3 regions of the Ralstonia chuxiongensis genome follow, and region 3 is predicted to be linked to each of the others. Evidence: predicted binding sites of a transcription regulator. Region 3 holds the regulator's gene; each other region holds the start of a gene.
What was found. Region 3 encodes NrdR, which represses ribonucleotide reductase genes. Its sites were predicted from a motif close to CACNANATNTNGTG; they were not measured.
Positions count from the first base shown of each region.

Region 1: NKG59_RS19460 (ribonucleoside triphosphate reductase) is a predicted target of NrdR. The motif match lies at 4,621-4,634, and genes of this name have one in related genera.
Region 2: NKG59_RS25690 (ribonucleoside-diphosphate reductase subunit alpha) is a predicted target of NrdR. The motif match lies at 4,324-4,337, and genes of this name have one in related genera.

Region 1 covers NZ_JAMYWC010000005.1:477,164-487,557, forward strand. Annotated here, with positions in the region: gene NKG59_RS19440 (fumarate hydratase) at 94-1,617, shown strand; gene murI (glutamate racemase) at 1,632-2,480, shown strand; gene NKG59_RS19450 (dicarboxylate/amino acid:cation symporter) at 2,541-3,824, opposite strand; gene NKG59_RS19455 (DHCW motif cupin fold protein) at 4,192-4,533, shown strand; gene NKG59_RS19460 (ribonucleoside triphosphate reductase) at 4,670-6,733, shown strand; gene nrdD (anaerobic ribonucleoside-triphosphate reductase) at 6,730-6,906, shown strand; gene NKG59_RS19470 (anaerobic ribonucleoside-triphosphate reductase activating protein) at 6,869-7,582, shown strand; gene NKG59_RS19475 (Crp/Fnr family transcriptional regulator) at 7,587-8,264, shown strand; gene NKG59_RS19480 (putative zinc-binding protein) at 8,285-8,674, opposite strand; gene ubiT (ubiquinone anaerobic biosynthesis accessory factor UbiT) at 8,686-9,111, opposite strand; gene NKG59_RS19490 (U32 family peptidase) at 9,108-9,992, opposite strand; gene ubiU (ubiquinone anaerobic biosynthesis protein UbiU) at 10,003-10,394, opposite strand, start outside.
Region 2 covers NZ_JAMYWC010000013.1:771-11,164, forward strand. Annotated here, with positions in the region: gene NKG59_RS25675 (phosphocholine-specific phospholipase C) at 1-1,581, opposite strand, end outside; gene NKG59_RS25680 (hypothetical protein) at 1,618-1,812, opposite strand; gene NKG59_RS25685 (LamG domain-containing protein) at 1,843-3,873, opposite strand; gene NKG59_RS25690 (ribonucleoside-diphosphate reductase subunit alpha) at 4,524-7,496, shown strand; gene NKG59_RS25695 (ribonucleotide-diphosphate reductase subunit beta) at 7,613-8,824, shown strand; gene NKG59_RS25700 (M14 family metallopeptidase) at 8,981-10,063, shown strand; gene NKG59_RS25705 (EamA family transporter) at 10,068-10,394, opposite strand, start outside.
Region 3 covers NZ_JAMYWC010000003.1:165,328-175,721, reverse strand. Annotated here, with positions in the region: gene queC (7-cyano-7-deazaguanine synthase QueC) at 1-260, opposite strand, end outside; gene ybgF (tol-pal system protein YbgF) at 426-1,211, opposite strand; gene pal (peptidoglycan-associated lipoprotein Pal) at 1,280-1,801, opposite strand; gene tolB (Tol-Pal system beta propeller repeat protein TolB) at 1,831-3,135, opposite strand; gene tolA (cell envelope integrity protein TolA) at 3,203-4,231, opposite strand; gene tolR (protein TolR) at 4,284-4,718, opposite strand; gene tolQ (protein TolQ) at 4,731-5,423, opposite strand; gene ybgC (tol-pal system-associated acyl-CoA thioesterase) at 5,420-5,824, opposite strand; gene ydfG (bifunctional NADP-dependent 3-hydroxy acid dehydrogenase/3-hydroxypropionate dehydrogenase YdfG) at 5,894-6,646, opposite strand; ZMP/ZTP riboswitch at 6,786-6,914, shown strand; gene glyA (serine hydroxymethyltransferase) at 7,049-8,296, shown strand; gene nrdR (transcriptional regulator NrdR) at 8,422-8,871, shown strand; gene pilV (type IV pilus modification protein PilV) at 9,042-9,665, shown strand; gene NKG59_RS09945 (PilW family protein) at 9,665-10,394, shown strand, end outside.

The DNA.
Region 1 (10,394 bases), on a different contig from region 3:
GCGCCCGCCGTCCAGGCCACAGGCAGGCAGCAAAAGTCACTGACCACTGCCCTGCCGCACCGGCTTTTCATTCCTATACGTTGGTCCCCCACCATGACCGTCATTCGTCAAGAAGACCTCATCCAGAGCGTCGCCGACGCCCTGCAGTACATCAGCTACTACCACCCGATGGACTACATCACTGCTCTGGGCCGCGCCTATGAGCAGGAGCAGAGCCCGGCCGCCAAGGATGCCATCGCGCAAATCCTGACCAACAGCCGCATGTGCGCTGAAGGCAAGCGTCCGATCTGCCAGGACACCGGCATCGTCACCGTCTTCCTGAAGGTCGGCATGAACGTGCGCTGGGACGGCGCCACGATGAGCCTCGACGACATGGTCAACGAAGGCGTGCGCCGCGCGTACAACGACGTCGACAACAAGCTGCGCGCAAGCGTGCTGGCCGACCCGGCCGGCAAGCGCACCAACACGAAGGACAACACCCCGGCCGTGATCAACATGTCGATCGTGCCGGGCGACACGGTGGATGTGATTGTCGCGGCCAAGGGCGGCGGCTCGGAAGCCAAGTCGAAGTTCGTGATGCTGAATCCGTCGGATTCCATCGTCGACTGGGTGCTCAAGACCGTGCCGACCATGGGCGCGGGCTGGTGCCCGCCGGGCATGCTGGGCATCGGCATCGGCGGCACGGCTGAAAAGGCCATGCTGCTGGCCAAGGAAGCACTGATGGAGCCGATCGACATTCAAGACCTGATCGCCCGCGGCCCGAGCAATCGCGCTGAAGAACTGCGCATCGAGCTGTATGAAAAGGTCAACGCGCTGGGCATTGGCGCGCAAGGCCTGGGTGGCCTCGCCACTGTGCTCGACGTGAAAATCCTGGACTACCCGACCCACGCGGCCAACCTGCCGGTCGCCATGATCCCGAATTGCGCCGCCACGCGTCACGCGCACTTCACGCTGGACGGCAGCGGCGTTGCCAAGCTGGAAGCGCCGGACCTGTCGCAATGGCCGAAGGTCGAGTGGGCACCGAACACGGAAACGTCCAAGCGCGTCGACCTGAACGCGCTCACGCCGGAAGAAGTTGCCTCGTGGAAGCCGGGCCAGACGCTGCTGCTCAACGGCAAGATGCTGACCGGCCGCGATGCTGCGCACAAGCGCATCGCCGACATGCTGGCCAAGGGCGAGAAGCTGCCCATCGACTTCACCAACCGCGTGATCTACTACGTCGGCCCGGTCGACCCGGTGCGTGATGAAGTCGTTGGCCCGGCAGGCCCGACCACGGCCACGCGCATGGACAAGTTCACCGAGACGATGCTCGCGCAGACGGGCCTGATCGCCATGGTGGGCAAGGCCGAGCGCGGCCCCGTCGCCATCGAGTCCATCAAGAAGCACAAGTCGGCTTACCTGATGGCCGTGGGCGGCGCGGCGTACCTGGTGTCGAAGGCCATCCGCGGCTCGAAGGTGCTGGCGTTTGAAGACCTGGGTATGGAAGCCATCTACGAATTCGACGTGAAGGACATGCCCGTCACCGTCGCCGTGGACAGCTCGGGCACGTCGGTCCACAAGACCGGCCCGGCGGAATGGCAAGCGAAGATCGGCAAGATTCCCGTCGCAGCAGGCTGATCCATTCACGCGATATGACGACACGCGCGCAGGCACCGGTCGGCGTCTTTGACTCCGGCCTCGGAGGGCTCTCCGTCCTGCGCGCGATTCGCGCCGATCTGCCGGCCGAATCGCTTCTCTACCTGGCGGATTCCCGCCATGCCCCGTACGGGGAAAAATCTCCCGAATACATTGCCGAGCGCACGCTGCAAGTGTGCGAATGGCTGGTCGACCAAGGCTGCAAGGCACTGGTGATCGCGTGCAATACCGCCACGGCGCAAGCTGTGCACGTGCTGCGCGAAAAGCTCGCGGTGCCGGTGATTGGCGTCGAGCCGGGCTTGAAGCCAGCGGTTGCCACGTCGAAGAGCCGTGTGGTTGGCGTGCTCGCCACCGAAAGCACGCTGCGCAGCGAGAAATTTGCACGCCTGCTGGCAGCTGCCTCCGGCGATTGCAAGGTGCTGAGCCAACCGGGCTATGGCCTCGTCCCCCTGATCGAGCGCGGCGATACCCACTCGCCTGCGGTGCTTGAGTTGCTGCAGGCCTATCTACAGCCGATGCTCGACGCGAATGCCGACACGCTGGTGCTCGGCTGCACGCACTACCCATTTCTGGAAGATGCCATCCGCGAGATTGCGGGCGACCGGCTGACATTGATCGACACCGGTCACGCCGTCGCGCGCCATTTAGGCCGCACGCTGGCGGCAGCGGGATTGCAGGCATCGGGCCAAGCCGCATCGCCACGCTTCATGAGCACCGGCGACGTGCTTCCGCTGCAAGCCATGGTGGCCGCATTGCTGGGAGAATCGCCGATGGCACAGCGCGTCGACATTGGCGATGCGCCCCTGAGCCCGGCCGTGACCTCGCTCGCTTCTCAGCCCGAATAACACCGTCCAAATATGACAACGCCGCCCTGAAAGGCGGCGCGCTGTCATCTTGGCTTAAGGTCAGCCGACGTTTGGCTGCGGCTGCATTGCAGGTTCGGCGGCTTCCGCCACCGCATCCTCTTCTGCCGGCTCATACTTCGCCACCACGGCGGTGGCCAGGCTATTGCCGATCACGTTGGTGGCCGTGCGGCCCATGTCGAAGAACTGGTCGATGCCGATGATCAGCAGCAGACCCGCTTCCGGCAGGTGGAACATCGGCAGCGTGGCCGCCACCACCACCAGCGAGGCACGCGCCACACCGGCCATGCCCTTGCTCGTGAGCATCAGGACCAGCAGCAGCGTCAGCTGCTGGGTGAAGCTCATCTCGATGTTGTAGGCCTGCGCGATGAACAGCACCGCGAACGCCTGATACATCATCGAGCCATCCAGGTTGAACGAGTAACCCAGCGGCAGCACGAAGCTGGAGATGCGCTTGGGCACGCCAAAGCGGTCCAGCGCCTCGATCGTCTTCGGATAAGCGGATTCGCTGCTTGCGGTGGCAAACGCCAGCAGCGTCGGCTCGCGAATCAGCCCCAGCAGGCGGCCCAGCGAGCGGCCCAGCAGCACGTAGCCAACGAAGAACAGGATCGCCCACAGCAGCGCCAGGCCAAGGTAGAACTCGCCGATCAGCTTGCCGTAGGTCCACAGCACGCCCACGCCTTCCACCGTGATGGCAGCGGCCATGGCGGCAAACACGCCCAGCGGCGCAAAGCGCATCACGTAATCGGTAATGCGGAACATCAGCTTGGTCAGCTCTTCCAGACCACGGCCGATCACGCTGTCCATCGGGTTCTTCATCGTCGACAGCGCAGCGCCGAAGAACAGCGAGAACACCAGGATCTGCAGGATCTCGTTGGTGGCCATGGCCTCCACGATGCTGCGCGGGAACACGTGCGTAATGAAGGCCTTGAGTGTGAAATCACCCGTCTTCAGGCCCGACGTGGCCGACACATCCGGCAGCGCGAGGTTCATGTGCACACCCGGCTGGAAGAAGTTGACCAGCAGCATGCCCAGCGCCAGCGACGTGGCCGACGCACACACAAACCAGATCATCGCGCGCAGTCCCACGCGGCCGACCGAGCGGCCTCCGCTCATGCTTGCCAGGCCCGTCACCAGCGTCGAGAACACCAGCGGCGCGATGATCATCTTGATCATGCGCAGGAAGATGTCGGTGATGATGCTGAAGTACGAAGCGATGTCCTTGGCCGCCGCGGCGTCCTTGGCATATTCGTGGCAGCCCCAGCCGACGGCAATGCCCAGCAGCATTGCCAGCCCGATGTGGGAGGTCAGACGTTTGGTGTTCAAGACTTTCTCCAAGGAATACCGTGGCCGGAGGGACGGCGCGCGATAGACGCGGATCTCATGGGGCCAAGGGCTGGCCCAACTTCGTCACGCTTTGTAAAAAGCGACGATATTAGAGAAGCGCATGGCGATCGTTATGTCGATGTTGCATAGCACCATGCAATTTCTGCATACATTGATATGGCGCCGTTGACACCTTGCTGCAATGCCGCACGGACAGTGGAACGAGCCGGTGAGAAGCGGATTATTGAGCCGCACGCAATGCCGTCACGGCGTACCATCAAGCGCCGTTTCGAGCACATCAAATGCGATGCCTGCGCCACGTAAGCCGCTGATACCATCATGGGCTTACGTCACCCAGGAGTCCCCGATGAAAATGGTGCCCTTCGCCTTTGGCACGACCGACTGGTCCACCGTTGAACCTACCGAACACACTGGCGAGACCGGCATGGCGATCTGGCGCACCCGTTACTTTGGCGACGAGCCGAACCGCATCCGTGTGCGCATGGTCGAGTACACCCCCGGCTACCTGGCTGACCATTGGTGCAAGAAGGGCCACATCCTGTTCTGCCTAGATGGCGAGCTGGAAACCACACTGGAAGATGGCCGCAAGTTCATCCTCACGCCCGGCATGAGCTATCAGGTGGGCGACGATGCGGAAGCCCATCAGTCGTACACCAGGAACGGCGCCCGGCTGTTCATCGTCGACTGACAGCGCGACGCACTTTCCGCGTCGCACGCGGCCCCGGTTGACCGGGGTCAAGCGATTTAAAAATCAAGGTTTTTAGGACTCACCAACCACAATATGTAGTGCTAGTCTGACTCCATACCACTAGATGGAGTACCTCATGACGGGCACACAGGTCACCAGGCAAGTCACCAAGCGCGACGGTTCATTGGCTCCGTTTGATGCGCAAAAGATCCGCCAGGCCATCGCGGCGGCCGGGCAGGCCACGGGTGAATTCGACGCCGTCGAAGCGCTGCGCCTGACCATGGGCGTGCTCGAACATCTCGCCCCGCTCCCCTGCCCCGGTATCGAAGTCATCCAGAACTGCGTGGAAGAAGTGCTGGTCGACGCCGGCTATTGGCGCACCGCGCGTGCCTACATCGTCTATCGAGAGCAGCACGCCCGGCTGCGTTCGCTCAAGCACACGCTGGTCGAAGTCGAGAGCACGATGGACGAATACCTCGAGCAGCGCGACTGGCGTGTGAATGCCAACGCCAATCAGGGGTACAGCCTCGGGGGCCTGATTTTGAACGTGGCGGGCAAGGTCACCGCCAACTACTGGCTCTCGCATGTCTACAGCCCCGAGGCGGGCACCGCGCACCGCGAGGGCGACATCCACATCCACGATCTCGACATGCTGTCGGGCTACTGCGCGGGCTGGTCGTTGCGGCAGTTGCTGACGGAGGGATTCAACGGCGTGCCGGGCAAGGTGGAAGCGACGCCACCGCGGCATATGTCTGCAGCCATCGGGCAGATCGTCAACTTTCTCGGCACGCTGCAGAACGAGTGGGCCGGCGCGCAGGCGTTCAGTTCATTCGATACGTACATGGCGCCGTTCATCCGCCGCGATGCAATGTCGTATGCGGCGGTCAAGCAGTCCATGCAGGAGCTGATCTACAACCTGAACGTGCCCAGCCGCTGGGGTACACAGACGCCGTTCACCAACCTCACGTTCGACTGGACTTGCCCTGCCGACCTGCGCGAGCAGATTCCGTACATCGGCGGCGAAGAGATGCCCTTCACCTACGGCGATCTTCAGCCCGAGATGGACATGATCAACCGCGCGTACATCGAGGTCATGATGGCCGGCGATGCAAAGGACCGCGCGTTCACGTTTCCGATTCCCACCTACAACATCACGCCGGATTTCGATTGGGAGCACCCCAACACCACGTTGCTGTTCGAGATGACGGCCCGCTACGGGCTGCCCTACTTCCAGAACTTCCTCAATTCCGATCTGGAGCCGCACATGGTGCGCTCGATGTGCTGCCGCCTGCAGCTCGACCTGCGCGAACTGCTCAAGCGCGGCAACGGGTTGTTTGGCTCTGCTGAGCAGACTGGTTCCATTGGCGTGGTGACGGTGAACTGCGCGCGGTTGGGCTATCTCTACGCGGGCGATGAGGCGGCGCTGCTGGCGCGGCTCGATACGCTGCTCGCACTCGGCCGCGACGTGCTGGAGGTCAAACGCAAGTTCGTCCAGCGGCTGATCGACCAGGGGCTGTATCCGTACACGCGACGCTACCTGGGCACGCTGCGCAACCACTTCAGCACGCTCGGCGTGAATGGCATCAACGAGATGGTGCGCAACTTCACGCGCGACGCAGACGACATCACCACGCCATTCGGCCATGCCATGGCGGTGCGCCTGCTCGACCACGTGCGTCAGCGCATGACCGAATTCCAGGAGGCGACGGGGCACCTGTACAACCTCGAAGCCACGCCTGCAGAGGGCACGACCTACCGCTTCGCCCGCGAAGACCGCAAGCGCTGGCCAAGCATCCTGCAGGCTGGTACGACAGAACAGCCGTACTACACCAACTCCAGCCAGTTACCCGTCGGCTACACCGACGACCCGTTCGAAGCACTGGCGCGCCAGGAAGCGCTGCAGAGCAAATACACGGGCGGCACGGTGCTGCACCTCTACATGAACGAAGCCATTTCCTCGCCGCAGGCATGCAAGGAACTCGTACGGCGCGCGCTGGCGAACTTCCGCCTGCCGTACATCACCATCACCCCGACGTTTTCAATCTGCCCAAAGCACGGCTACCTGTCCGGCCATCACGCGTTCTGTCCGAAATGCGATGCAGAACTGCTGGCACAGCAGCCTAGCGACAAGTGCGGTTGCACAACGGCGGGCACTCCAGGTTCTTCCACCCACCTCCATCACGAAGGAGCCTCCGTATGAGCACCGTTGCACACACCACCAACCTCACCGTTGCACTCGACGACAGCCAGCGCACGCGCTGCGAAGTCTGGACACGCGTGATGGGCTATCACCGGCCCGTCAGCTCGTTCAACATCGGCAAGCAAGGGGAATTCCGTGAACGCCGCTTCTTTGTTGAAGACCGCGCCCGCTGAGCCACCGCACTGCCCGCCGCCGGCCATCGGCGGCCTGGCACCGTTCTCCAGCGTCGACTGGCCCGGGCAGCTTGCGGCAGTGGTGTTCGTGGCCGGCTGCCCGTGGCGCTGTCATTACTGCCACAACCCGCACCTGCAAACGCGGGCCCGCACGCTGGACTGGGACGACGTCTTTGCCTTTCTGCAGCGCCGCGTGGGGCTGCTCGACGCGGTTGTCTTTTCCGGCGGTGAACCGCTGAGCGAGCCGCAGTTGCCGCAACTGATGCGCGACGTGCGCGCGCTGGGCTACAAGATTGGCCTGCACACCGGCGGCATTTATCCGGCGCGCCTGGCCGATGTACTGCCGCTGGTGGACTGGGTGGGACTCGACATCAAGACCAGCGCACCGCGCTACGATGCACTCACGGGCCGCCGCGGCAGCGCTGCGCCGGTCGACGCGTGTCTGGATCTTCTGCTACAGAACGGCGCCGCATTCGAGTGCCGCACCACGTGGCACCCCGACTGGTTGCCCGAACCGCAGCTTCTTGCGCTGGCGCAAAACCTCAGCCAACGCGGCGTGAAACACTACGCACTACAAGCCTACCGAAGTGCCCCCGGAACCCCGGCCATCACGCTGCCCAGCGAGGGCGCCCAGCGCGCATTGGCCGCCTGTTTTTCTTCTTTCTGTTGCCGGTGACACCATGCAAGACCCCCTCAATGTGGGCGATCTGCTCAAGCACAGCCCGCTGTTCCTGGACTTCGACGACGATGACATGGCTGTGCTCACGCGAGACAGCCACGCAGTGCGTGTGTTGCGGCACGACTTCGCGTTTCACCGTGGCGATCGGGCAGATGGTTTCTATGTCGTGGTGGTCGGCGCGATCAAGCTCGTGTTGCCGGGGGCGCACGGCCAATGCAAGGTCATCGAATTCTTCGGGCCCGGCGAGTGCTTTGGCGAGCCCTTCATGTTCCTGAACCGCCCTTACGCGGCAGATGCACAAGCCATGGAAGACAGCCTGCTGGTCTGGATCGACAAGCGCGCCATCGACGATGCACTGCACGTGCATCCGCGCCTTGCGCGGCAGATGCTCGCGGGGCTGTCCGCGCGCCTGCACACGTTGATGTGCGACATCGAAACCGTGAACCTGCAAAGCGCCAATGAACGGCTGATCGGGTATCTGCTCTCGCTGCCGCGCAAGTTTGACCGCACGCGGTTTCCATGCAGCAAGAGCCTGGTCGCGTCCAAGCTGGGGCTGGCGCCGGCCACGCTTTCCCGCACGCTGCGTCAATTGATTCGCGACGGGCTGATCCGGGTGGAAGGCCGCGAGGTTGTCATCCCGAACACCACGGCGTTGCAGCGCCAGCTCATGGCGGGATAAAAGCAGCAAGCCAATGCGGATCAATCGCCTGCGGTGTCGAGGCGATGCTGGAGCGTGTTGACGGCGTCATCCACCAGCGCGGCGGCGGCAGTCAATTCATCGTCACTGCAATCGGCGTGATAGCGCTTCTTGGCGCCGTACTGGTTGAGCACGAGGTGAATGTCCGGCGCCACGCCCGCCGTTGCCAGGCAGGCCTTGACGCACGCCAGTGCGCAACCGTCGAGCGCAAGAATGGGGCGCCCGCTGCGTGCTATCTTGACGAGCGCGCGCACCCCGCCGCCGACACCGCTGATGCAGGACATCTCTGCCCTGCCTGCGCGGTCCAGATCGACGGCCAGGCGGTTTGCCGCTTGCGCCACACTCGAACAACCCGAGCATGCATAGACGAGCGGCAATGCACGTGATGACATGGCGCCCCTCGCTATCGCGATTGCCAGCGTGCAAGCCACGCCGGGCGTGCAGCCGCATCGAGCCAGTTCTTGACGATCAGCCCCAGCTCCGTGTCACCCGCAATCTTGAGGCGGCGTTGGAAAAACAGCGTATCTGCGTCGGCAGTGCCGCGAATAAGCGCAACGAAATCGCCCACGCCGGCACGCAACTCCAGTTCGGGTTCGGGGCTTGAAGCGGAAAGCGTGTGGAACGCTCCACCGCGGCAGCAAAAGCAGGCGCGCAGGCCGAGGTCTTCTACGGTGATGGCAAAGCGCCGCCCTTCCAATTCCGGGGGCGGCGTCAGCCAAGACAGGCGCCGGGCCAGATCAAGACCCAGCACAAACGGGAACGATGTCAGCGGCACCGGTAGGCTGCGCGCCATGCGGACGAACATTTCGGGTGGGCGCAGTCGCGTCATTGCGGCGCCTCCAGCCATTCAATGCCAGACTGCCCGTGCCAGTAGCCGTTGCAGCGTCCAATGCCCTCCGGAGGCTGCACGTCCCGCACAGGCAGGCCAAGGCGCAGGGCATCCAGTGCCGCCACGGCGTCCAGCGTGCCCTGCGATTGCGGACTGACACGCAGCACCTTCACGCCCAGCGCAGACAGCGCGGGCGCCTGATCGAGAATGTCGAGGCATTGCCCTGATTGCGTCTGGATACCGTTAATGGCGAGAAACTCCTGCCCTTCGCGCGTACGCACCGCCAGGCCATCAGGATGCTCGATGCAGCGGAAGCCGCAGTCGTCCTTGTTGAGGCGAAAGTGTCGCGCCGTAAAGCAGCGTGCGGAAAATGCCAACGGCAAACGTCCCCACACCATTGCTTCGATCGCCAACTCGGCAGGCTTCTCGCGCATCAGCTCGGCCAGCGTGGCTTGGCTCATCTCCAGCGGCATGACCGCACGCACCGCGCCCAGCCCCGCCAGCCATGCCAGCGTCGCGCCGTGATACGCGTTGCAATGCGGGCCCGCAACGAATGGCCGGCCGTTCAGCAACCGCACAGCGCCAAGCTCGCCGGCTTCGACCATCCAGTCGTCCTGCTGACATTGCTTGCGCAACGCCTGCGCCTCGGCGCTGGTTTCAATGAGCGTGCGCGTTGATAGCACCACCGATTTGCCCGCCTCGCGCAGCATGGCCGCGATATCGAGCCAGTCGTCCGCGCGCAATTCGTGGCGGCGGCTGCAGACCGTCTCGCCCACGTAGACGATGTCGACAGGGCTGGTGGCAACCTCCGCGTAGAAGTCGAACGTCTGTAGCCGCGGCCAGTAATACAGCAGCGGACCAAGCGAAATTTCGTAGGACATGATGTGCCTTCTATTTCCAGGGGCGATCAAACGCGCCTTGCGTGACGTGCGCACCTTCTGCGTGACGCACGAGTGCCGCCTGCCAGTCGGGCTTGACGGAAAAGCGCGCCGGGTCCGCCTGTGCCGCATCTAATGCGGCGCGCAATGTGGCCACCACCTGCGCAACGTACGCCGGACTGCGCTGGCGCCCCTCGATCTTGATTGCCGACACGCCCATGGCGATCAACCTGGGCAACAGGCTGAGCGCATTGAGGCTCGTGGGCTCCTCCAGCACGTGGTCGACCTCGCCGTCGACGAGGAAGCGCCCCTTGCACAGCGTCGGATACCCGGCCGGTTCGCCCGGTGCGTATTGGTCAATCATGATGTTGTTCAGGCGGGCATCCAGGCTGCCGTCGCGCTCCA
Region 2 (10,394 bases), on a different contig from region 3:
CGGCAGGGCGCGCGAGGGGCGGGTGCCGGAGGCTTGTGTCGGCATCTGCTGCGCCGTCACCGAGGGCAGCGGCACTTGCGGCTGCAACCCTTGCGCGGTGCGGATGGAGTCGGCGGTTGCCTTGTCGCGGCTGGGCAGCGTCGGCAGCGTCTCGTTGTTCGGGTTGACGAAGTTGAAGGCGCTGGTCAGGTCGCCCAGCACGGCGCGACGGTATGCGCTGATGTTCGTCTCCTGGACGTTGAAGCGCAGTTCGAGGAAACGCAGCACCGAGGTGTGATCGAACGCCTGCGAGTTGACCCAGCCGCCGCGGCTCCACGGCGAGACGATGTACATCGGCACGCGCGGGCCGGGGCCATAGGGGTGTTGGTCCGTGTGGTATTCGCCGGCCGTGCTGACCGTCGATTTGCCGGCCAGCACGCCGTTGTCATAGGCGGGGGCTGCGGGCGGCGGCACGTGGTCGAAGAAGCCGTCGTTTTCATCGAAGTTGATGAACAGCACGGTCTTGCTCCACACGGCCGGGTTGGCGGTGAGTGCGTTGAGCACTTCCTGCGTGTACCACGCGCCCTGCACGGGGCTTGACGGGCCGGGGTGCTCGGAATACGTGGCCGGTGCCACGATCCACGACACCTGCGGCAGAAGGCCTGCGGCGATGTCGTCCTTCAAGGCCTGCAGGAAGCCGCCGTCGGGCATGGTGTTGCCGACGCCCTTGATGAGCGGGCTGACGGTTTCGTCGGCCGGCGTGTACGGTGGGAACGGGCTGCCGTCGGCCAGGTTGCCACGCGCGGTGTTGGCATCGCGGTAGGCCTTGAAGCCGGCGAGCGGGTTGTCGGTGAAGTTGTCCGGCATGTTCTGGTAGACCTTCCACGACACGCCGGCAGCCTGCAGGCGTTCCGGGTAGGTCTTCCAGTTGTACGTGACGCCGGCGTCGAGGTGGTCGCCGCTGTTGTCGATGACTGGGCCGCCTGCAGCGCCCGTCGGGTCGTTCGTGCCCGTCCAGTGGAACAGGCGGTTGGTGTTGGTGCCGCCGTGGAACGAGCAGTGGTACGCATCGCACAGCGTGAAGGCGTTGGCCAGCGCAAACTGGAAGTCCAGCTCGGCCTGCTTGTAATAGCCCATCGACTGCGTCTGCTTGTAGGTCGGCCACTTGCTCATGCGGCCGAGGTCCCATGCGTTTTGGGCATCGGGGTAGCTGTGCGGCGTGCCCGACACGCGCTGCGCGTTGCCGGCGCTGCTGTCGAGGTAATACGGCAGCACCGTGCGGCTCGGCCCGCTGCTTGGCACGTAGGTCTGCTGCCAGACGTTCAGCCCGCCGGCCAGCGGGATGGGGAAGCGGTCGCCGAAGCCGCGCACACCTTGCAGCGTGCCGAAGTAGTTGTCGAACGAGCGGTTCTCCTGCATCAGGATCACCACGTGTTCAACGTCGCGCATCGTGCCGGTGGCGTTGTTGGCGGGAATCGCCAGCGCATGGCGGATCGACGGCGGGAAGGCGGCGAGCGCGGCGGCGGAAATCGCCCCCGTGCTGGCCATCTTGAGGAAGTTGCGGCGGCTGCCGTTGTTGGCGTGGTTCGTGTCGGAAGTCATGTCGGTCTCAAACGCAAGTCGATGGGAAGCCGCGCGTTACGGAGCGCAGTGCAGGGTCGGCTTGTTGGCCGGCGGCTGGCCGGGTTGATCCGGCTGGGCGGCGCCAGGGCCCGTGCTCGGCGTGCCGTCGTTCGAATCGCCGCCGCAGGCTGTCAACGACAAGGTGGCGGCGCACAGCAGCACGGCGGCCAGCCAGTGCGGCCGCGCGAGAGGGTTGATGAAGGGCTTCATGAGCGATCTCGTTCGGGTTGGGGGAGGGGATCAGGGGTTCAGCGACGACAGCGGCTGGTGCGAGCCGTTGATCGTCTTGAGTTCGTCCAGCGTCAGCCGGCGCGTCCACATGGCGAGGTCGTCGTAGGCCATCACGCCCTTGAGCGAGCCCGGGTTGTTGGGCACGTAGTTGTGTGTGGCGTCGTCGTTCAGGCCCCAGACCTTGGTGGCCAGGCCATTGAGCTTGGTGACGTCGGTATTGGCGATGGCCTTGTCTTCCAACTTCTGCTCGCCGAGCACCGGGTCGAGGATGTAAGCGCTGAAAAGCTTGGCCTGCGCGTCGACCGACAGGGCGAGATAGGCCCACTGATTGGCGCTGAACTTCATGCCCTGGATGTCGTCGCGCTTGCCGCCGCTACCCAGGTTGAAGCGCACTTCGCAGCCGCCCCACAGGCCGATAGCGATGCCGGCATTGGAGCCGGAGTAGTAGTCCTTGTTGGCGAGGATCGGCTCGCCGGTGCCGTTGCCCTGGGAGCAATCCGACTTGAACCAGAAGCCAATCGTGAACTGCGGGCTCTGCGCGATGTCGGCGCCGTTCTGCGTGAGCTTGTAGGCGTCGATGCGCGAATCGACCGAAAGCGCCGTGCCGCCAAACGGGTCGGTTGCCGCAGAACCGCCGTCGGTGCCTGCCACCCACGGGCCGATCGTCGAACTGGCTTTACGGTCGGTGGGCGGCAGCGGGTCGAAGCTGTAGTACGCGGCCAGGCCGTTGGTGAGCGACGTCGCCAGCGGCGTCGGTGCAACGTAGGCGATCTGCGCAAGCATCGACACCGGCACGTTGTTGCGCACCAGCGTGTAGTTGATGCGGTAGATACCGCTTGCGGTCGCGATGTTGCTGTCGGTGTACTGCGTGGCCGTGGCGGGTAGCGTGGCAACCGGCTTGCCGTCGCGCAGCACGGTGATGGGGCCGCTCGCTGCTGTCGGGTTCTGCCAGTTCAGCACCAGCGATGCGCTGTACGCGCCCACGGCGCTCTGGAGGTTGCGCACGCCGATCGCGTTGGCGGTGAGCGCTGCGCCATCCAACTTGTGGGCGGTGGCCGGCACGGCGGCGTTCAATTGCGCCAGCACGGTCGGCACGATGTCGGCCTCGCTCGGCAGGGCAGCGAGCGCGGCTTCCGACGTGGGCGCGGCCATGCCGTTCTTGCCGAGCACCGGATTGACGCTCTTGTTCAGTGCGATGAACGCGGTGCGGTTTTCCAGCGTCGGCGCCGACGTCGTGGCACCTGTGGCGTCCAGACCGTGGCTGGTGGTCACGACGACAAGCCAGTCTTCGTTCGGGTTGGCGGTGCGGCGCTGGGCGATGGCAGCCTGCAACGTGCCCAGCGCCTGATCGACGTTGGCCAGCGCAGCCGCGTACGCGTCGCTTTGCACGCCGGAAGCCAGCGCGGCCGCAGCCGGCGCGGTGTATTGCGCGAAGACGACGTCGTAACCCGACTGCACCAGCTTCACGCTGTTCTGCGTCACGCAGGTGTCCACCTGGGCGCAGTCGACGAGCGTGTCGAGATTGCCGGCTTGCTGATCCGACTTGAGCAGCGCGGGCAGCACGGCCGAACTGACGGCGGCGCCCAGGCGTTGCGTGGTGCCGGCCGCCTTGGCGGCGCTGCGCGCATAGCTGAAGACGCTCGGGGCGGCCAAGGCGGTGACGGTGTCGTCCGTCACGCTGTGGCGGTTCTGCCAGGTGCCGGTCAGCACGGTGGCCCAGCTTGGCGTGTCCAGCGGCGGTTGGGCGGTGGTGGTACCCAGCGTGCCGCCGGTCGAAGCCGGCATCACCGCCAGGGTGCCCAGGTTCGGCAAGCTGCGCTGCAGGAGCGCGCTCTGCACCTGCGCATAGGTGGCACCGTCTACCCCGACCACCAGCACTTTCTTGCTGGCGCTGGTGGTCGGCGCATCCGTGTTGCCCTGGTTGGCGATGGGGCTGCCGTCGCCGCCGCCGCATGCGGTCAAGGTGGTCGCCAGCGTAGCGGCCACCGTCGTGCCCAGCGCAGCCGTCAGCAGGCGGCGGGCGGGTTGATTCCAAGCCATGTCGATTTCCTCGGTCGTTGTGTGCGGCGCTCGGTGTCCCGCCGCTGTGATTGCGCTCCCTGCAATGCGACCGAAGCGTAGGGTGGGGGCCTGTCGCTCAAGTGACAGCCGCGGCAAGAATGCTGATGCGGCTATTCGGATTTCTTGAGCGGGGGGAATGTCTAGGAGGGCGCGGGGCGCAGCACGCCTGCACCAGTGCAGTGCGCGGCACACGTGCCCCTACCGTGGATGAGGTGACGTCTATTGAGCTTGCGACGTCGATAGAAAGAATTATTCTGAAGAGGCGGTCATTGCGACGCCGCACGCCAGCCCCGCCGACCCGTTGTGCTGCCTGGGGTGGCGGGTTTGCGGCACTGCATTTGCGGGTGAAAAATAGTCCTCTGCCCCCACCTGTCAAGTCTAGGCAAATTCGATTGGGCCACTATACTTAGCGTCAATCCCGGAGTTGGACACTAGATGTAGTGGTCGCTTTCCGGGATTCTTATTTCAGCGCCACGCGGGGGCGAGCGTACGGCAGGTCGAGCCGGCGCTTGGGGGCTGAGGAAAGGCAGGGGTCTTTTCCGTCTCATTTCTCCGCGTAGCGCAAGGATTCGCCCAGGGTGCTTCACCCTCGGCGCGCCAATAAAACGAACGGTTCAACAGGAGTCCACATGCAGACGGCCCAACCAGAAATCCACTCCGGCACCGCCAACCCCTCCCAATTTGCGCAAAGCGCTGGCGGCACGGCCGCTGCCCCCAGCACTGGCTACGCGGACTACAAGATCATCCGCCGCAACGGCGCCGTGGTCAGCTTCGAGCCTTCGAAGATCGCAGTGGCCATGACCAAGGCCTTCCTCGCCGTGAATGGCGGGCAGGGTGCTGCTTCCGCGCGTGTGCGCGAGCTGGTCGACCAACAAACGCAGAACGTCGTGCGCGCATTGCTGCGCAGCCGCCCGAACGGCGGCACGTTCCATATCGAAGACGTGCAGGACCAGGTGGAACTGGCCCTGATGCGCTCGGGCGAGCACGACGTGGCCCGCGCCTACGTGCTGTACCGCGAGCGCCGCGCCCAGGAGCGCGCGCAAGCCGGCGAAACCCAGCAGCAACCGGCCTTCATCGGCCTCAACGTGACCGACGGCGGCATCACCCGCCCGCTGGACATGGCAGCGCTGCGCAACGTGATCGTCTCGGCCTGCGAAGGGCTGGGCGAAGCAGTGGACCCGGAGCCGATCCTCAAGGAAACGGTCAAGAACCTGTATGAAGGCGTGCCGATGACGCAGGTGTACGACTCGGCCATCCTGGCCTCGCGTACCCTGATCGAAAAGGACCCGGCATACAGCCAGGTCACGGCGCGCATCCTGATGCACACGATCCGCCGCGAGATCCTCGGCGAAGAAGTCACGCAAGCGGAAATGAGCACGCGTTACGTCGACTACTTCCCGCAGTTCATCAAGCGCGGCATCAACGCCGAGCTGCTGGACGACAAGCTGGCGCAGTTCGACCTGGCTCGCCTGGGTGCGGCGCTGGACGCCTCGCGCGACTTCCAGTTCAACTACCTCGGCCTGCAGACGCTGTACGACCGCTACTTCCTGCACATCAACGAAACCCGCATCGAGATGCCGCAGGCGTTCTTCATGCGCGTGGCGATGGGCCTGGCGCTGAACGAAATCGACCGCGAAGCCCGCGCCATCGAGTTCTACCAGCTGCTGTCGTCGTTCGACTTCATGTCGAGCACGCCGACGCTGTTCAACTCGGGCACGCGCCGTTCGCAGCTGTCGTCGTGCTACCTGACCACCGTGTCGGATGATCTGGACGGCATTTACGAGGCGCTGAAGGAAAACGCGCTGCTCTCCAAGTTCGCAGGCGGCCTGGGCAACGACTGGACCAACGTGCGCGCACTCGGCTCGCACATCAAGGGCACCAACGGCAAGAGCCAAGGCGTGGTGCCGTTCCTGAAGGTGGTCAACGACACGGCCGTGGCCGTGAACCAGGGCGGCAAGCGCAAGGGCGCCGTCTGCGCGTACCTGGAAACGTGGCACCTGGACATCGAAGAATTCCTGGAACTGCGCAAGAACACCGGCGACGACCGCCGCCGCACGCACGACATGAACACGGCGAACTGGATTCCCGACCTGTTCATGAAGCGCGTGATGGAAGGTGGCGAGTGGACGCTGTTCTCGCCGTCCACCTGCCCGGACCTGCACGACAAGGTTGGCAAGGCATTCGAGCAGGCCTACCTGGCTTATGAAGACAAGGTCGCGCGCGGCGAGATCAAGCTCTTCAAGAAGATGCCGGCGCTGCAACTGTGGCGCAAGATGCTGGGCATGCTGTTCGAAACCGGCCACCCGTGGATCACGTTCAAGGATCCGTGCAACATCCGCAGCCCGCAGCAGCACGTGGGCGTGGTGCATAGCTCCAACCTGTGCACGGAAATCACGCTGAACACCAACGACAGCGAAATCGCCGTGTGCAACCTGGGTTCGGTCAACCTGGTCGCCCACCTGATCAAGCAGGCGGACGGCAGCGTGGTGCTCGATCACGAGAAGCTGAAGAAGACCGTGCGCACGGCCATGCGCATGCTCGACAACGTGATCGACATCAACTACTACGCGGTCAAGAAGGCACGTGACTCCAACCTGCGCCACCGTCCGGTCGGCATGGGCATCATGGGCTTCCAGGACGCGCTGCACGTGCTGCGTGTGCCGTACGCCAGCGATGCTGCGGTGCAGTTTGCCGACACTTCGATGGAAGCCGTGTGCTACTACGCCTACCTGGCGTCGACCGAACTGGCTGAAGAGCGTGGCCGTTACAGCAGCTACAAGGGCTCGCTGTGGGATCGCGGCATCCTGCCGCAAGACTCGCTCAAGCTGCTGGCCGAAGAGCGCGGCGGCTATCTGGAAACGGATATGTCGTCGACGATGGACTGGGACAGCCTGCGCGGCCGCATCAAGCAGTTCGGCATGCGCAACTCGAACTGCGTGGCGATTGCCCCGACGGCGACGATCTCCAACATCATCGGCGTGTCGGCCTGTATCGAGCCGACGTACCAGAACCTGTACGTCAAGTCGAACCTGTCGGGTGAGTTCACGGTGGTCAACGACTACCTGGTGCGCGACCTGAAGGCACGCGGCCTGTGGGACGAAGTGATGGTCGCCGACCTGAAGTACTTCGACGGCTCGCTGGCCCGCATCGACCGCATCCCGCAAGACCTGCGCGACCTGTACGCAACGGCTTTCGAAGTGGAGCCGCAATGGCTGGTGGAAGCTGCCTCGCGTCGCCAGAAGTGGATCGACCAGGCGCAGTCGTTGAACATCTACATGGCCGGCGCGTCGGGCAAGAAGCTGGACGACACGTACAAGCTGGCGTGGCTGCGCGGCCTGAAGACCACGTATTACCTGCGCACGATCGGCGCCACGCACGTCGAGAAGTCGACCGTGTCGCGCGGCACGCTGAATGCGGTGTCGTCGGGTAGCGATACGGGCGGTGTGTCGGCTGCAGGTGTATCCGGCGTGACTTCGGCCGCACCGACCAGCGCACTGGACGCCGCTGCCGCCACCGCGCAGGCCATGCCGGAAGCTGAAGGCGCCGTGTGCACGATGCGCCCGGGCGACCCCGGTTTCGAGGAATGCGAAGCCTGCCAATAAGTCAAAACAGTGTCTGAGGTTGCTCCCGCGCAAGCGGGGGCGCCGTGACCTGAACGACACTGGACTCGCGCTCCAAAAGAGCGGGAGCGACGAGCAAAGAATTAGGAGAAACACATATGCTGAGCTGGGACGACGACGTCAAGCCTGCCGCACAACCTTCGGCTGCACCGCAGCCGGTGTATCAACCGCAGCCGCAACTGCAAACGGCCACCGCTGACCAAGGCGGCGTGCTGCCACCGTCGGCCACGGCCGCCGCCGTCGGCACTGGCATTCTCGGCAATAACCCGAACGCCGCGGCCGCACAGAGCAACCGCCGCGTGAACGCCGCCGACAAGCGCGTCATCAACGGTGCCACCGACGTCAACCAGCTGGTGCCGTTCAAGTACAAGTGGGCCTGGGAAAAGTACCTCGCCGGCTGCGCGAACCACTGGATGCCGCAGGAAATCAACATGTCGCGCGACATCGCGACGTGGAAAGACCCGAACGGCCTGACCGAAGACGAGCGCCGCATCATCAAGCGCAACCTGGGCTTCTTCGTGACGGCCGATTCGCTGGCCGCCAACAACATCGTGCTGGGCACATACCGCCAGATCACCGCGCCGGAATGCCGCCAGTACCTGCTGCGCCAGGCGTTTGAAGAGGCGATCCACACGCACGCGTACCAGTACATCGTTGAGTCGCTGGGCCTGAACGAGGCCGAGATCTTCAACGCGTACCACGAAGTGCAGTCGATCCGCGACAAGGACGAGTTCCTGATCCCGTTCATCGACACGCTGACCGATCCGTCGTTCAAGACCGGCACGCCCGAGAACGATCAGAAGCTGCTGAAGTCGCTCATCGTCTTCGCCTGCATCATGGAAGGCCTGTTCTTCTACGTCGGCTTCACGCAGATCCTGGCGATGGGCCGTCAGAACAAGATGACCGGTGCCGCCGAGCAGTACCAGTACATCCTGCGCGACGAGTCGCTGCACTGCAATTTCGGTATCGACCTGATCAACCAGATCAAGCTGGAGAACCCGCACCTGTGGACGGCCGAGTTCAAGGCTGAGATCACGGAGCTGTTCAAGAAGGCTGTCGACCTGGAATACCGCTACGCAGAAGACACCATGCCGCGCGGCGTGCTGGGCCTGAACGCGCCGATGTTCAAGGGCTACCTGCGCTTCATCTGCAACCGTCGCTGCCAGCAGATCGGCCTGGACGCGCTGTTCCCGAACGAAGAAAACCCGTTCCCGTGGATGAGCGAGATGATCGACCTGAAGAAGGAACGCAACTTCTTCGAGACGCGCGTGATCGAGTACCAGACCGGCGGCGCGCTGTCCTGGGAGTGATCTGAGCCACCCGCTCGACCCGCATCAACGCAAACAGCAGGCGACGCACAAGCGTCGCCTGTTTGCATTTTGGGGTGGCCGATTCACGTTTGTGCGGTTGCGCCGCGCCTGTCGGGCATGGCACGCTGCGGCTACCATTGCCCCCGGATTCCCGCCATGACGGTCGAAGCTTTCTTCTCGCAGACCTACGATGAAGCGCGCGGCAAGTTCCTCGCCGCCGCTCAGAGCCGCGGGCTCCGCATCGAGCGTCATCTGCATCCAGATGTGGTCGGGCCGTCCGGCGAGCAGCTTTCCATCGACACCGCGCTGCTTGCGCCGGCGCAGGCCCAGACGCTGCTGATCGTCACCTCCGGCGTCCATGGTGTGGAGGGGTTCTGCGGCTCCGGTTGCCAGAGTGGCTTGCTGCAAGACGACGAACTATTCGCGCGGCTGGCGGCTGCCAACGTAGCACTGCTGCTGGTGCACGCGGTCAATCCGTACGGCTTTGCACACTTGAGGCGTGTGAATGAAGACAACGTTGACCTGAACCGCAACAGCGTCGACTTTGCCGAGGCCGTTTCCGCCAACCCGGCCTATCTCGAAGTCGATCCGCTTTTGCTACCGCGCACGTGGCCGCCCAGCCAGGCGGTTCAGGCAGCGTTGCAGCACTACATCGTCACCCGCGGCGAGAAGGCCCTGCAAGACGCCGCAACGAGCGGCCAATACCGCGTGCCGGACGGCATGTTCTACGGCGGCAGCGCGCCGTGCTGGAGCACGCTGCAGATGCGCGGGATCGTGTCGCGGCATGCGGCCGGCATGTCGCGCCTGGTGTGGATCGACCTGCATACCGGGCTCGGCCACTACGGCCACGGCGAGAAGATCTTCAACAGCCCCGATCTAGCCGAACTGGAGCGCGCCGTGCGCACCTGGGGCGCCGATGTTCGGCCGATTGCGGCGGCAGGTTCGGTCTCGTCGGTCGTCAAGGGCGATCTGGTCGGCATCGCATACGAACTGCTGCCCGGCATCGAAAAGACCTGCGTGACGCTGGAGTTCGGCACGCTCGCGCCGCTGGCGGTGCTGCAGGCGCTGCGCGCCGACCATTGGCTGCATCGCCATCCGGAGCAGGGCGCCGCGCAACGCGCCGGCATTCGCCAGGCGCTACGCGATGCGTTTTATTGCGACGTGCCGGAATGGAAGGGGATGGTCTACGCGCAGACGCGCATGGCTGTTCTGCAAGCGCTGGCGCGGTTTTCCGGCTAGGGCGTCAGGCGACGCCGGCAGGATCAGGTGAAGGCTTGGGCGCCCGCACCGTCAGCGCACACCCCGCCGACGCGGCGATGATGGCCAGAATTGCCACCCACTGGCGCCCGGTCAGCTGCTCGTGCAGCACGATGGCCCCGGCCAGCGCGCCGATGGCCGGTTCCAGGCTCAGCAGCACGGAAAACGTCTTGCCCGGGAGGTGCTTGAGCGCCACCATCTCCAGCGAATACGGGATCGCGCTGGACAGCAAGCCGATGCCCAGTCCCGCCAGAAGGAGCGATGGTGAGAGCAGCGCCGACCCTGCCTGCGCCACCCCAAACGGAATCGCAAA
Region 3 (10,394 bases):
TGCGCACCGTCGGTCGGCACATCGAGCGCATCGTCCGTCAATGCGGAACCACCGAACTTGCGCAAGTCCAGATCGACGATTTCATGGCGCACTGCGCCCAGCGTCGCCGCCACTTTCTTGGCCGCTTCCAGCTCAGACGAATGGCGCTGGCCGTAGCGCATCGACAGCGCGTAAGTCTCAAAGCCATCGGCATTGGCCATGGCGAGCACGGTGGCAGAGTCCAGCCCGCCGGAGAGCAGGACGATGGCGCGTTTTTTCATGGGCGAAGCCTTGCAAAGCAAATCGGGAAGGCCCGCATTTTAGCGTGCCGCCGCCCTGCCCGCGCCCGGCCCGGCATATTCCCGCCATTCGGTGCCCCACCATGAAAAACGCCCGCCGGTGCAGCCACGGGCGGGCGTTTGTTTACATACCGGGCGGCTTGCCAATCAGCGCATCGTCTTCAGACGGCTTTGCGCGGTCTTGGCCTGCTCGGTACCGGGATACTGCGAGACCACCGATTCCAGCGTCTTGCGTGCGGCCGCCTTCTGGCCCGACTCGCCCTGGTTGGTCGCCACCTGCAACAGCGCATCGGGCGCCTTCGGATGCTGCGGATTGCTGCGCGCCATGTTCTCCAGCACGTAGCTCGAACCCTTGTAGTCGCGCTGCGCATAGAGCGCGTTGCCCAGCCAGAACTGCGCCAGCGGCAGATACGGGCTTTGCGGATACTTCTTCACGAACGCCGAGAACTGGTTGCCCGCGCCCTTGAAGTCGCCACCCTGGAATGCCTTGAGCGCAGCGTCGTATTCCGGCTTCTCGTTCGGCTGGACCATGCCTTCGCGGCCGTCCACCGTCGCTTGCTGCGGCTCGAACTTCTTCAGGCGCGCGTCCAGATCAGAGTAGTAATCCTTCTGCTGCTTGGTCAGCGTATCGACGCTGTTCTGCAGCACTTCGTTCTGCCCGCGCAAGCGCGCCACTTCCGATTTGAGCGTTTCAATCTGGTTTTGTGCGTCGATCAGGTTCTTGCTGTTCTGATCGATGCGCTGGGCCGCCGTCGACTGGAAGTTGTTGAACTTGTCGCGCATGTCGATGATGGCGCGGCGCGCCTCATCGTCGTCAAACACCCCCGCTGCCGCCGGGCCGGCCATGGTGAGGGCGCCACCCGCGACGAGCGTCGCCATCAGGATGGCCCGACGCATGGCCCCATAAGCGCGCTGTTTCATCATCGTATTCATGTGATTGCCAACGTAAGAACGCCGGCCGCAACCTCGCAGCCGGCGCGTTCCACTTCAAACCGTACCGATTAATAGACGATATCGGCGCGGCGGTTCTGTGCCCACGAGTCTTCGTCGTGGCCGGTCGCTTGCGGCTTTTCCTTACCCAGGCTAACGGCTTCCATTTGGCTGTCAGGCACGCCCATCGACGACAGGGCGCGACGCACGGCCTCGGCACGCTTCTGACCCAGTGCGAGGTTGTATTCGCTGGTGCCGCGCTCGTCGGTGTTGCCCTGGATCAGGACCTTACGCTGGTTGTGCGACTGGAGGTAACGCGAGTGCTGACCCAGCAGGCCTTGGTACTCCGGCTTGACCGAGTAGCTGTCGAAATCGAAGTAGATGCTGCGCTTGGCCAGCGGGCTGTTCGGGTCGGTCAGTTCGTCACGGCCCACGTCCACCGGGGTCACCGTGCGGGCATCAGCGCCAGTGCCGGCAGCACCGCCCGTACCGTTCTTGGCGGTGTCATCGAGCTTCACGCCCGAGCTGCAAGCGCCCAGGGCCAGCAGCGCGGCAATGGCTGCGAGTTTGATCATGGTTTGGGACTTCGACATGTCCGATTTCTCCTAGTGGAACAGCTTCGTTATTGCATGAAAGGACCCCACGCCGGCTCACGAACTTCGCCGGCCTGGAGGGAAAGAACCTGACGCGTACGGCCATCGGTCGACACGGCGGCCAACACCGATTTGCCGCCAACGCGCGTGGAATACAGGATGAACTTGCCGTTGGCCGCAAAGCTCGGCGATTCATCGTGCGATGTATCCGTCAGCGCATTCACATCGCCGTTGGACAAGTCCTGCGTGTACAGGCGGAACGCGCCGCCCACGCGTGAGATGTACGCCAGCAGCTTGCCGTCCGGCGACACACGCGGGCTCGTGTTGTAATTGCCCTTGAACGTCACGCGTTGCGCACCGCCCGACTCTTCGCCATCAACCGACATGCGATAGATCTGCGGCGCACCGCCACGGTCGCTGGTGAAATAGATATAGCGGCCATCCGGCGAGAACGACGGCTCCGTATCGATCGCGCTGCTGCGGCTCAGGCGGCGCAGGCCCGAGCCATCGGCGTTGACCATGTAGACCTGCGTATTGCCATCGCGCGAGAGCGACACCGCCACGTGGCGGCCGTCCGGCGACCAGGCCGGCGCCGAGTTGTTGCCCTTCTGGTTCGAGATGACCGTGCGGCGGCCCGCCACCAGGTCATGCACGTACACCACCGGCTTCTTGCTCTCAAACGACACATACGCGACCTTGGTGCCGTCCGGCGACCACGACGGCGAGATGATCGGCTCATTGCTCGTCAATGCGATCTGCGGGTTGGCACCGTCCGAGTCGGAAATCTGCAGCTGGAAGCGGCGGCCAACCTTGGACACGTACGACAGACGCGTCGCAAAAATGCCGCGCTCGCCAATCAACTTCTGATAGATGTAATCGGCAATTTCGTGTGCGGCCAAGCGCAGTTGGCCAGGGCCGCGCGTAAGCGACAGACCGCCCAGGCTTTCGCCCTTGGCGGTGTCGTACAGGCGGAAGCGGATTTCGTAGCGATCGCCGTTGCGGGTCACGGTGCCGCCCACAAATGCTGCTGCGCCCTTGGTTTTCCAGGCACCAAGGTCAGGTGCCGGGCTTTCCGGCACCACCGCACCGGCAACATCGACGTTCGAGAATCGGCCGCTGCGCACCAGGTCTGCCCGGACGATGGCCGAGAGGTTTTGCGGGGCCTGTGCCTCACCCTGGAAGTTGGCGATCGCGATCGGGTACTGGCTGGCGCCGACGCCCGAGATCTCCACGTTGAGCTGGGCATGGGCCACGCCGGCGCTTGCCGCAGTCAGCAGCAGTGCCTGCGCTGCGCGTCGGAACATCGGGATCCACATCGTTCGCATCATGTTCATCTTCCCTACTATCAAATCCGGAATCTGAGTACCGTCGGCCGGCGCCGCCTGCGCGCGCACCGACCCGTTATTCCTTCGGCCGGAACGTCAGGATGACGCTCGACGGCGCTTTGCCATTGGTATCGCGTGGCAACGGGTCAGAGCGCTCAACCGCGCGCATGACAGCCTCGTCATAGGCGCCGTTGCCGCTCGATTTCGTCAGCCGCTTGGACAAGATCGAACCATCCGGCGCCATCTGCACCGACACGACCGCCGACGGGTTGCCATTGACCGCCGAAGGATCAAACAGGATGTTCGGCTTGACCTTGGCCCGCACACGTTCGGCATACCCTGCCGACGCTGTACCGCCCGTGCCCTGGGCGTTGCCGACACCGCCGCCGGAGCCCGCCACCGTGCCCGTTGCGCCCGCACCTGCCATCGCGCGCAACCGATCCAGTTGGGCCTGACGTTGTGCATTGGCACGCGATTCATTCGCCTTACGCTCGGCGTCGGCCTTGGCCTTGGCTTCTGCGGCAGCCTTCGCTTTCAATTCCTTCTGCTTCGCTTCGGCTTCCGCCTTGGCTTTTGCTTCCGCCTGGGCTTGCAGTTGCGCATTCTTGCGAGCCTGCGCCGCGTCCGCGGCAGCCTTCTCGGCTGCCTTTTCCTTGGCCTGCTGTTCGGCCAGAGCCTTGCGCTGGAGTTCCGCCTGACGGGCTTGTTGCTCTTCCTTCAGACGGGCCTGACGCTGCGCTTCGGCACGGTCTTCCGCGGCGCGGCGGGCGAGCTCGGCCTCACGGGCGGCTGCAGCCTCCTGCTCACGCTTGCGCTTCTGCTGCTCCAGCGCGATATCGGCTTCCTCTTCCACCTTGGGCGGCGGCGCCTTGATCACCGGTTCCGGCTTGACTTCTGGCACGGGCGCGGCCTGCTGTACGGCCTGCTGAACCGCCGCTTCGTCCCACAGCTCCGCCTCTTCGCCGCGCGGGGTGCTGCTCTGCCACTGCACACCAAAGTACAGAAAGATGATCAGCAGAACGTGTGTCAGGACCGCCAGCCCGAACGCGCGCAGCGTACCGCGCTCGCGCACAGGCTCATAACGATGCAACGACGTCGTAGTCATGACGTTCAGGTTGCCCCGCCTTGGTTCGTCAACGCTCGGTTCATCAAGGTGCTCATGACGATTTCACCATCAGGCCGACGCGCTTCACGCCATCGGCCTTGAGCACGCTCATCACGGTCAGCACGCGGTCGTATTGCACCGACTTGTCGGCGGCAATCACGACGGGCTGATCGGGGTTTTCGTCAGTGCGCTGCTTCACAAATGCGCGCAGCTCGTTGTTGTTGGCGAGCTTCTGCTCGATTGCTCCCGAACCTGTTTTGACGCGAGCAAGGATCGTGCCGTCACCCTTGATGGTCACGACGATGGGCGGCTGGGTCTGTTGCGGCGTGGCGTTGGCCACGGAGGGCAAATTGACCACCCCCGGGTTCACCACGGGCGCCGCCACCATGAAGATGACCAGCAGCACCAACATCACGTCGATGTACGGAACGACGTTGATGTCGGCCTTGGCCCGTCGGGCGCGGCGCGTTCGCTGGATGGTAGCCATGAGCGCGGCTCCTTAGCGCGTCTGGCGCTGGAGGATGTTCGAGAACTCTTCCATGAAGCTCTCGAAGCGGTTGGCCAGGCGGTCCATCTCGGTGGCGTAGCGGTTGTAGGCAATCACCGCCGGAATGGCCGCAAACAGGCCGATGGCCGTGGCGACCAGCGCTTCGGCAATACCGGGCGCCACCGCCGACAGCGTCGCCTGCTGCACGTTGGACAGGCCGCGGAAGGCGTTCATGATCCCCCAGACGGTACCGAACAGGCCGATGTACGGGCTGACAGAGCCGACGGATGCCAGGAACGGCAGGTGCGATTCGAGCGAGTCCATCTCACGCTGGTAGGCCGCGCGCATGGCACGGCGGGAAGCATCGAGAATGGCGCTCGGATCGCCGCCGCCGCGCTGCAACTCGCGCGCCTTGAGGTATTCGCGCATGCCGGCTTCAAAGATGCGCTCCAGCGCCCCGGTGGTGTGGCGGTTGTTGGCGGCGCTCTGATACAGCGCCTGCAGGTCGCCGCCGGCCCAGAAATCGCGCTCGAACGATTCGGTTTGGCTGCGCGCGGCGCGCAGGGCAAAGGCTTTGCGGAAGATGTACGTCCAGGAGAACAGCGACATCACCAGCAGCAGGCCCATGACGAATTGGACCAGGAGGCTGGCGTGCAGCACCAGCGAGACGATCGACAGATCTTGTGTGACCTCGACGGGATTCATGCGGCGGCTTTGATGGTTGCGAGTACGGGAGCGGGAATCGGGGTCGGCCGGAAAGTGAGCCGGTCGACACATCCAACACGAATCGTGCCTGATGCGAGCAAAATGTCGCCGCGCCAGCCTTCCTGGGCGAATTGGACCGACGCGGGGCCGACCCGTTCCATACGCGAACGGATCTGCAGCAGGTCATCCAGGCGTGCTGGCGCGCGGTAGTCCACGGCGGTGCTACGCACCACGAAAATGGCCCCGGTCGTGTCGGCCAGCGCCTGCTGGTCGACCCCAAGCGCGCGCAGCCACTCAGTGCGGGCGCGCTCGAAAAATTTCAAATAGTTGGCGTAAAACACCACGCCACCTGCGTCGGTATCTTCCCAATACACGCGCAGGTTCCAGTCAAAAGAAGCCATCGGGTAATTTTACCAAGACGCAAGTGACGGCCAGCCATCCACCGACCGGCCGAGGGCTTGCGCTGGGATTCAGGCCATGCCTCGCGTCACGCTGGTGGCCGAGAATGACTGGCAAACGGGCATCAGCTCCATCGCGTTGACATTGAAGTGCGCGGGAAGCGCCGCCATCCAGTAGACGGCCTCGGCGATGTCATCGGCCGTCAGGGCTTCCGTGCCTTCGTAGACCTTCTCCACGCGGGCATCGTCGCCCTTGAAACGCACGTTGGAAAACTCTGTGCCGGAGCAAAGACCTGGCTCGACGTTCGAGACGCGTACGCGTGTGCCGGTCAGGTCCGCGCGCAAGTTCAGCGAAAACTGGCGCACGAACGCCTTGGTCGCGCCATACACGTTGCCGCCCGGATACGGGTACGTCCCGGCGATGGAGCCGATATTGATGATATGACCGCGGTTGCGCTCGACCATGGCCGGAAGCAACGCACGCGTCATATGAACCAGCCCGGAGCAGTTGGTGCCGATCATACGGTCCCAATCAGACAGATCAGCGCGCTGGGCGGGTTCGAGGCCCAGGGCCAGGCCCGCGTTGTTGACCAGCACGTCGACTTCGCGCCAGCCCTCAGGCAGCGTGCCCGGCAACGCCGCAACGGCATCGGCGTCCAGCACGTCCAGCACGAATGGCAGCACGGCGTCGCCCAATTCAGCCTTGAGCACGTCGAGGCGGTCCTGGCGACGGCCTGCCGCGATTACACGATGGCCTTCTCGCACGAAACGCCGCGCGATGGCCGCGCCGAACCCGGCGGTTGCGCCGGTCACGAATACGATCATGGAAGTGTCTCCGGACCTTAAGAAAGCGAAAGATCAGAGTTTACCTGAAGCCTTGATCCGCATTGCACTGCAATGTGCGTGTCTGCACGCTCGCTTCTTGCGGCGGCCATGGGGCTGTCGTACACTCGCGGGCAACCATTCCACCTTGCGCGACTGGCGAATCCTGAAGCTGCTTCAGCAGCTTCGACATGTGGGCAGCGACCACGAGGAAGCGCAAGGTTTCTGGCGTCATGCACAACGGCGCCTGCCGCTCGCCTGGGCAGCGAATGGGAAGCACAGGGTGACTTGGACACCCGCTGCAATCGGCCAACACCGGGCGCAGTTGTTCAAGCCGCGCGCATGTTTCCCCACGCCTCGCCCGATCTCCGCCATTTCCGTTTTGTTTCAGACCAGACACTCGCCATGTTCGAACGCAGCCGCTATACGATCGACCAGATCGATCCTGAAATCTTTGCCGCCATCCAGAAGGAAAATCAGCGTCAGGAAGACCACATCGAGCTGATTGCCTCCGAGAACTACACCTCGCCGGCCGTGATGGCAGCGCAGGGTTCGCAACTGACCAACAAGTACGCTGAGGGCTACCCCGGCAAGCGTTACTACGGCGGTTGCGAATATGTGGACGTGGTGGAACAGCTCGCCATCGACCGCGTGAAGCAGCTCTTTGGCGCGGAAGCCGCCAACGTGCAGCCGAACTCGGGCTCGCAGGCCAACCAGGGCGTGTTCTTCGCCGTGCTCAAGCCGGGCGACACGATCATGGGCATGAGCCTGGCCGAAGGCGGCCATCTGACGCACGGCATGGCGCTCAACATGAGCGGCAAGTGGTTCAACGTTGTGAGCTACGGCCTCAACGCGCAGGAAGACATCGACTACGAAGCGCTCGAGGCCCTGGCGCAAGAGAAAAAGCCGAAGCTGATCATCGCCGGCGCATCGGCATTTGCGCTGCGCATCGATTTCGAGCGCATCGGCAAGATCGCCAAGTCGATCGGCGCGTACTTCATGGTGGACATGGCGCACTACGCCGGCTTGATCGCCGCAGGCGTGTACCCCAACCCCGTGCCGCACGCTGACTTTGTGACGACGACCACGCACAAGAGCCTGCGCGGCCCGCGCGGCGGCGTGATCCTGATGAAGGCCGAGCACGAGAAGGCCATCAACTCGGCGATCTTCCCGGGTATCCAAGGCGGCCCGCTGATGCACGTGATCGCCGGCAAGGCAGTGGCGTTCAAGGAAGCCCTGTCACCGGAGTTCAAGGCTTATCAGCAACAGGTCGTGAAGAACGCTGCTGCCATGGCTGAAACGCTGATGGCCCGTGGCCTGCGCATCGTGTCGGGCCGCACCGAAAGCCACGTGATGCTGGTCGATCTGCGCGCCAAGAAGATCACCGGCAAGGAAGCCGAAAAGGTGCTGGGTGATGCACACATCACCGTCAACAAGAACGCGATTCCGAACGACCCGGAGAAGCCGTTTGTGACGTCGGGTGTGCGCCTGGGTTCGCCCGCAATGACCACGCGTGGCTTCAAGGAAGCCGAGGCCGTGACGGTCGCGCACCTGATCGCCGATGTGCTGGACAACCCGCACGACGAAGCAAACATCGCCGCCGTGCGCGCCAAGGTGGCTGAGCTGACCAAGCGGTTCCCGGTCTACGCCTAAGGCATCCGCCGATGGCCGGATCTTCCGGCCACGTAGTACCCTGCCGCGATGCGCCCGCCCGGGCCATCGCGGCGTTGTTCTTTTAGCGCAGTGCGTTCTTTGAGGTTGCCGAGGAGACCACCGGCATGAAATGCCCCTTTTGCGGCCACGCGGCCACCCAGGTGATTGATACCCGCATGTCGGAGGAAGGCGATACCGTGCGCCGCCGCCGTCGCTGCGAATCCTGCGACCGCCGCTTCACGACCTACGAACGCATCGAGCTGTTCTTCCCCGCCGTCGTCAAAAAGAACGGCAGCCGCGTCGACTACGACCGCAACAAGGTCAAAGACTCCATGCGCTTGGCGCTGCGCAAGCGCCCCGTTTCCGCTGAAGCCATCGACGAAGCCATCGCCCGCATCGAAGAAAAACTGCTCAGCCACGGCGAGAAGGAAATCGGCAGCGACCGCGTGGGCGAGCTCGTGATGCGCGAACTCAAGCGGCTGGACAAGATCGGGTACATCCGGTTTGCGTCGGTGTATCGGAGTTTTGAGGATGTGTCGGAATTTCGCGACATGCTCGACGAATTCCGCCAATAGACACTGTTTTCCCCCGCTGCTCCGGCTAGCGTTCCGACCAAAATTTCGGTTAAATCCGCTGTCAAAGCAAAGAAGTAGCACTTTGTCACAATCTTGGCGTACCATGCCCGGATAAGTGACGAAAGAAGCATTAAAAAAATAGTTGGTCGGAACAATTCGCGGGAGTCACCATGCGCCACGCTTTGCCGGGGAAAGCGCTTGGCTTCACCATGCTCGAAGCATTGATCGCCGTGCTGATTTTGGCCGTCGGCGTGCTGAGTGTCGCCAATCTTTTAATCAAGTCGTATCGGTTCACGCAGCAGGGGGCGTATGACACCCTTGCGCAGCAGCTCGCTGCCAATGTTGCAGACCGGATTCGCGCCAATAGCGGCGCCATGTCGTCCTACGTCTTCGACACGAGCAGCGCCAGCAGCATCACCGTAAGCACCAACTTCTATCAGAGCGGTAGTTCGACCGGCTGTTCGGGCTCCAGTGCAACGTGCAGCGCTGCCACCGTGAATTTCGACCTTTCCGAATGGATGAACGCTGTCAAAGCTTCGCTACCGGGCGGGCGCGGCGTGATCTGCTATGACAACCCGGCGTACAACTTAACCGGCGGCTTTTCGTGGGCTTGCACCGGCAAGACCACTGACCCGCTGGTGGTGAAGATTGGCTGGGTATCACGTTTCTCCAGCGCCGACCAAGGTACCGGCGTAGCGGCAAGCTCTGTGCTTGCCGACACCTCCGTCCCAACTGGGAGCAGCGTGCAAGCCTTGCCGCAAGCCATGATCGTCGTCGACACCGGAGGTAACTGATGCGTCGGCACAAACCTTTGGTGCGTGAGGCGCGCGGCTTCACATTGGTCGAGTTGATGGTCGCGCTGATCATCGCACTGCTGGTGCTCATAGCAACCGTGTCGTTCTATCTGATGACGCGGTCGACCTATACCACCATCGACGACAGCTCCAACCTTGAAGAGCGCGGCCAGTTCGCGCTTGGCGTCGTTACCCGTGCGCTGCGTCAGGCGGGCTTCACCCCTCTGAACTCCGCCAGCGGCGGCATGATGCAGCTCTACACGACCGACCCGCCAATGATCTCGGGGCTGGACGGTTGTAGCAATCCCGTCGGCGGCGACTCGTTGACGACGTGCGGCAGTACCCCTACGGCGAATGGCAACGACGCGATCGAGGTGCGCTTCTTCGGCTCAGGCACCGATGCCAACCAGGCGATTCCCGACAACTCCATGGTCGACTGCTCGGGCCAAGGGGTCGCCTCCTACAGCGACCCTAGTTTGGCTTCCAGCCAGCGCGGACTGTCCATCTTCTATATCCAAACCGACGCAACAACCGGTGTGCCATATCTGGCCTGCATGTTCCGGCCACGCGATAGCAATGGAGTTGAAGGCACAACGTTCGCGACGCAGCAGTTGGTGCCGGGCGTGGAAGCGCTGCAGTTCTTATACGGCGTCTCGACAAACGACACCGTGCCTGATGTCTACAAGCGCGCTGCAGACATGAGTCCTACCGACTGGCTGAATGTGTATG